2 regions of the Cobetia sp. 10Alg 146 genome follow, and region 2 is predicted to be linked to the other one. Evidence: predicted binding sites of a transcription regulator. Region 2 holds the regulator's gene; the other holds the start of a gene.
The links. The regulator PhoB, encoded in region 2, activates phosphate uptake and scavenging genes when phosphate is short. The targets are predictions, from matches to a motif close to TGTCATANNNNTGTCANA.

Region 1 (3,185 bases), on a different contig from region 2:
TGATCAGCATTCTCGGCGACCGCCTGTCAGGCATACTCGACGCCACGCTGGACTATCGTCACGCCAGCGCGAGCTTCTGGGAGTTTCTGTGTGGCAAGGGGGGAGATATCCATCTGGATATCGTGCAACGCCCGGTGGAACCCTGGATGCTGAACGGGGATTATCACGCGGACGCTGCCTACCGCGAACGGTTTCAGCAATGGCTCAATCAGGTCTGGAAGGACAAGGATGCCCGACTGTCACGTGCAGGACACGACATTGAACAACTCTGACATGCCCCACGAGCCGCTGGGCGCTGTGCGCCTGACCGTGGGCGCCATCTCGACATTTCTCCACAGGACATCTCGCGCGCCGCTGCGGCGACTGGCGTGGCTGAGCCTGGCATTGTGGCTGACAGGCTGCGCCACCGGCAGCTACTCCGGCTCACCGGCAGGCCAATGGATCACGATCCAGAAAGGCGACACCCTGGGGCAGATCGCACGCGACGCTGACATTCCCCTGTTGCGCCTCACCCGCTTCAACCCCGGCGTCAAGATCCGTGACCTCAAGGTCGGGCAGCGCATCCTGGTGCCCACCGCGCGTGAGCGTGCCCCCTCCGGTGGCCCCTATCGCTATCAGCTGCGCCCCGGGGACACCTACTCGAAGATAGGCCGTTACTTCGGAGCCAATCCTCAGCGCATCCAGACCGCCAACCCGGGGCTTCCCCCCAATGACCTGAAAGTCGGCACCCTGATCTCGGTTCCCCTCAATGGTGGCCCCAGCCGAAGCGCTTCCAATGCGCGTGCCAGCGGCGGCAGTCTCGTGGCACGCCCGGATCCGGGTCCGCTGAAGAAACCGCGTCAATCGTGGCGCTGGCCTGCCGCCGGCGAAGTCATCAGCGAATTCGGCACCAACCGCAATGGCCAACTGGCCCCGATGCGGATTCGCACGGCCAGCAATGGGGTCGCCAGCGCGCCGGCCAGCGGTGAAGTCCGCTTTGCCGACAACATGCGGCAATTGGGCAATGTGGTCATCCTCCACCATTCAGGCAATCTGCAGAGCGTATTGGCGCAGTGTGGAGAGATACTGGTCAAGGTCGGTCAGCAGGTCACGCCGGGCACCCCGCTGTGTCGCGTGGCACGTCGCAATGACGGTCAGCCTGAACTGCTCTTCGACGTGCGCCATGGCGGCAAGCCGATCAATCCACGCGAGCTGCTCGAGAAACGCTGAAACTGGGGCTGCCGGCCTCACTGGCGAGCCCTTCAGGGGCTCGCCTTGCCAAACGAGCGTCGGGCATGCCTCGCCCACGGCGTCCTTCATGCCGCGCCTGTCGCCCCCGCGTCAGTTTCGGCCAGCGTGATTGATCTTTGAGCTGTGAACTGTGACCTGTGAGCGCCTTGAATCCGCTGCCTCCTGGCAGCATTGCCTGCTGGAGATTGCCCGCGGGAGGTTGCCCGCTGGAGTGACCGCGGCTGCAACGACACCTGCGTGGGGTGTCATCACTTCGTCACCTCGCTGTTATGCAGGCGTCACTCCCATGGCCAATACTTCGTTCAAAGGTCATCAGGAGCCGTCATGGAGCGTATCGCCTTTGTCAGTGAAACCTGGCACCCGGAAATCAATGGCGTGGCTCACACGCTGAGCCATCTGTGCGATCAACTCATCACGCGGGGCTGCGAGCTGCAGCTCGTGCGGCCCGCACCCCGCGACGGCAGCCATGAACCACGAGTCGCGCAGGAGCTTCAGGTACGCGGCTTCCGTCTTCCGGGCTATGACACCGTCCAGATCGGCGCCCCTGCCCTGAGACGGCTGACGGCGCTGTGGCGCCAGCATCCGCCCTCCGTCATCTACATCGCCACCGAAGGACCGCTGGGGGTCAGTGCCCTGATGGTCGCGCGTCGCCTCGGCGTGCCCGTGGTGGCAGGCTTTCATACCAATTTCGACCAGTACAGCACCCACTATCATCTCAGGGCATTACGCCCCCTGGTACGTCAGGGGCTGAAGCACTTCCACAATGCCGCCAACCTGACACTGGTCCCGACACGCATCCAGGCCGCCACTCTCGCGCAACAGGGTTTCAAGCATGTCCGGGTCGTGGGACGCGGGCTGGATTGTCAGCGCTTCTCGCCCGTTCATCGCAGTGAAGCGCTGCGTCGCCAGTGGGGCGTCGGCCCTCAGCAGCCCGTCGCGCTGCATGTCGGCCGCCTGGCGGCGGAAAAGAACATCGAGCTGTTGATTCGCAGCTACGAGGCCATGCAGGCCGTGCAGCCGGATATCGCGCTGGTACTGGTGGGCGATGGCCCGCTGCGCGAACGCCTTAAGCAACGCCTGCCGGAGGCGATCTTCGCCGGCTTCCAGACCGGCGAGGCGCTGGCTGCCCATTACGCCAGTGCCGACCTGTTCCTGTTCCCCTCGCTGTCGGAGACCTTCGGCAACGTGGTGCTGGAAGCCATGGCCAGTGGATTGGCCGTGGTGGCCTTCGACTACGCGGCCGCTGCGGAAGTGATCCGCGATGACCACCAGGGGTTGCTGGCCCCCTGCACCCAGCCGGACAGATTCATCGAACAGGCAGTGGAAGTCTGCCAGCGACCAGCGCGTATCGCACGTCTCGGAAGAGCGGCCCGTGTACGCGTCGAGCCCATGGCCTGGAGCCAGGTCGCCGAGCATTTTCTTGCCTGTCTACGCCTCGCCGAGGAGAAGCCCGATGCACGATCGCAGCCTTCCCGTCTTTGAGCGACTCGACCTGCTGGAGTGGCGGCTGTGTCGCCAGGTGGCACGTCTGGCGCTGTATCGGCCGATCCTGACCCTCTTTCGCGTGGTCTCGCGCCTCGGTGACTGGCCCGTCTGGTTGCTGCTGACACTCAGCCTGCCCTTCCATCACGTGCAAGGTGGCTGGTTGATGCTGGAATTCGGACTGGCGGCGGGGGCCGGCGCCCTTTTGTATCGCGCCCTCAAGACCCGGCTGTGCCGGGAACGCCCCTTCATCACCTTCACGACCATCCAATGCACCATGCCACCGCTGGATCGCTACAGCTTTCCAAGTGGCCATACACTGCATGCGGTGCTGTTTGCCAGCCTGACGGCTCAGCAGCTGCCGGAACTGGCCATTCTCGTCACGCCGCTTGCCATGTTGATCGCGCTTTCCCGCGTGATCCTGGGACTGCATTACGTCAGTGACGTACTGGCGGGGGCGCTGCTGGGACTCG
Region 2 (3,185 bases):
CCAGCACGCTCTGGAACTCTGATTCCCCACTGCCGTTCGATCAGGAGTCCTGATGTCAGCGTCATCCGCTTCCCGCCCGTCCAAACTGGCCGATTACCTCGCCCTGACTCGTCTGGACCGCCCCATCGGCACCTGGCTGCTGATGTGGCCGACCCTCTGGGCCCTGTGGCTGGCGGCCGATGGGCTACCGGACCGCGATACGCTGCTGATCTTCGTGGCTGGCGTCTATCTGATGCGTGCCGCCGGCTGCGTGATCAACGACTACGCGGATCGCCACTGGGACAAGCATGTCGAACGCACCCGGGATCGCCCGCTGACCTCAGGACGCATCACGGAGCGCGAGGCGCTGACCCTGTTCGGTGTGCTGGTCGCGGCCGCCTTCGTGCTGGTGTGCTTCACCAACCTGACCACGGTGCTGCTGTCGATCGTCGCCGTGCTGCTGGCGGCCAGCTATCCGTTCATGAAGCGCTTCCATCATCTGCCGCAGGTGGTGCTGGGTGCCGCCTTCGGCTGGGCGATTCCGATGGCCTTCGCGGCGACGCTTGAGGAGGTGCCGACCTATGGCTGGTGGCTGTTCGCGGCCAACCTGATGTGGACGGTGGCCTACGACACCGCCTATGCGATGGTCGATCGCAATGACGATCTCAAGGTCGGCATCAAGTCCACCGCCGTCCTGTTCGGCCGCGCCGACAAGCTGATGATCGGTCTGCTGCAGCTGGGCATGCTGGCGGTGTTGATCGGCATCGGCCTGCACCTGGCGCTGGGCATCTTCTACTGGCTGGGGCTGGCCGCGGCGGCCGTGACCTTCGTCTGGCAGCAGCGCCTGATTCGCGAGCGGGAGCGTGGCCCCTGCTTCCAGGCATTTCTCAACAACCACTGGTCCGGCCTGCTGATCTTCGCGGGCATCGCGCTGGCGACCTGGCCAGCTGCCTGACCCCTCTTTCCGGCCAACGGGCCCGAGTCCTCATCCGGTCTGCCAGCGACCTTCCTCGTGCGGCGAGGCGTGACATTCACGCCTTGAGAGAGTTGAGGGACTCGCTGGCAAGCCGGGCGGCAAGCTGCCAAGCTGGCGATTGTCATCTCACTGTCATATAAGCAGGTTGTAATCGTCATCGACTTGTCATTCTGGCGCGTGCGCCGACTGCTGCATGGGATCTAGCGATGAGCTCCAAGACCGTACTGATTGTCGACGACGAATCCTCGATACGCGAGATGATCGCCGTCGCCCTGGAAATGGCGGATTACCGCGTGCTGGAGGCCGACAATGCCCAGGACGCCCACGCCATCGTCGTCGATGAAAAGCCCGATCTGCTGTTGCTGGACTGGATGATGCCCGGCACCAGCGGGCTGGAACTGGCGCGCCGCCTCAAGCGTGACGAGACCACCGCGGAGCTGCCGATCATCCTGCTCACCGCCAAGGGCGAGGAAGACAACAAGATCCAGGGGCTCGAGGCCGGGGCGGACGATTACATCACCAAGCCCTTCTCGCCACGCGAGCTGGTGGCACGCCTCAAGGCCGTGCTGCGCCGCACCACGCCCAAGGGCGTCGAGGAGTCGGTGGAAGTCGAGGGTCTGATGCTCGACCCCGCCAGCCACCGCGTGACCGCACACGGCAACTCCCTGGAGGTCGGCCCCACCGAATACCGCCTGCTGCAGTTCTTCATGACCCATCAGGAGCGCGCCTACACCCGCAGCCAGCTGCTGGATCAGGTCTGGGGCGGCAATGTCTATGTCGAGGAGCGCACCGTGGACGTGCACATTCGTCGTCTGCGCAAGGCGCTGGGCGAGGGGCATCAGCACTTGATCCAGACCGTCCGCGGTACCGGTTATCGCTTCAGCGCCCAGGCCTGAGACGCGGATGCGCTACTGGACGAACGAGCTATGGCGGCTGGGCTATCTGGCGGGCGGCTTCGGGCTGGTCGGCGGACTGCTCGGCCTGCTGGGCTGGGGCCTGGCGCTGGGGCTGGCGCTGTACCTGTTCGTCCATCTCAAGCATCTCAAGAGCCTCTACACCTGGCTGATCACCAACCCCCATGAAGAGCCGCCGCCCGGCGATGGCGTCTGGGGGGATCTGCTCGATCGTCTGTATCGCTACCAGAAGGGTCAGCGTCAGGCACAGGAGCGACTGCGCAGCATCCTCAATCGCATCCAGGAATCCTCGGAAGCGATGCGCGATGGCCTGGTGATGCTCGACAACCACGGCGACATGGAGTGGTGGAACAGCGCTGCCGAGCAGTTGATCGGCCTCAAGGCCAGTCACGACCGCGGCCAGCACGTCACCAACTATCTGCGTGACCCCGTGTTCATCGATTACTTCAATCGTCTGGCCTATCGTGAGCCGCTGACCCTGCAATCGCCGCTCTCCGACAACCTGACCCTGCAGATCTCCATCACCCTGTTCGGTGACAACGAGCGCCTGGTGATGGTGCGCGATGTCACCCGTCTCTACCGTCTCGAGGAAATGCGCCGCGATTTCGTGGCCAATGTCTCCCATGAGCTGCGCACGCCGCTGACGGTACTGGCCGGCTACCTCGAGACCTATTCCGACTATGCCGATGACCTGCCCCCGCGCTGGCAGCGTGGCCTGGGACAGATGCAGAGTCAGACCGACCGCATGCAGCACCTCGTCGAGGATCTGCTGACCCTGTCGCGCCTGGAGACCGACGAGCTGTCGGGCGAAGGACGTCGCATCGACATGGCGCAGCTGCTGACGCGTATCCGGGAAGATGCCGAAGGCCTCTCGAAGGAGCGGCATGTCATCACGGTGGAGGTCGAGCCCGGACTGGCCCTGATGGGTGAGGAGCAGGAGCTGAGAAGCGCGATCTCGAATCTGGTTTTCAATGCGGTGCGTTACACGCCGGAAGACTGCCACATCACGCTGCGCTGCCAGAGCACCAGCGAGGGCGTGATGGTCGAGGTGGAGGATGACGGTGACGGCATTGATCCCGTGCATCTACCGCGCCTGACGGAGCGCTTCTATCGCATCGACAAGGGACGCAGCACCGCCACTGGTGGCACCGGGCTGGGGCTGGCCATCGTCAAGCATGTGCTGATCCGCCATCAGGGCCGCCTGGAGATCGACAGCCTGCCCGGCGAGGGCGCACGCTTCCGTTGTCATTTCCCGGTGGAACGCCGCTGCGCGACGACTGCCTGACGGTTGCAGCCCCACTGACACGAACGCCCCG

Region 1: a site for PhoB is predicted at 1,474-1,491, ahead of QD172_RS03075 (glycosyltransferase family 1 protein). Genes of this name have one in related genera too.

Annotation. Positions count from the first base shown of each region.
Region 1 covers NZ_JARWKT010000002.1:20,142-23,326, forward strand. Annotated here, with positions in the region: gene QD172_RS03065 (acyltransferase) at 1-272, shown strand, start outside; gene QD172_RS03070 (LysM peptidoglycan-binding domain-containing protein) at 259-1,209, shown strand; gene QD172_RS03075 (glycosyltransferase family 1 protein) at 1,555-2,712, shown strand; gene QD172_RS03080 (phosphatase PAP2 family protein) at 2,684-3,185, shown strand, end outside.
Region 2 covers NZ_JARWKT010000005.1:82,051-85,235, forward strand. Annotated here, with positions in the region: gene QD172_RS10395 (chorismate lyase) at 1-22, shown strand, start outside; gene ubiA (4-hydroxybenzoate octaprenyltransferase) at 53-934, shown strand; gene phoB (phosphate regulon transcriptional regulator PhoB) at 1,162-1,851, shown strand; gene phoR (phosphate regulon sensor histidine kinase PhoR) at 1,859-3,154, shown strand.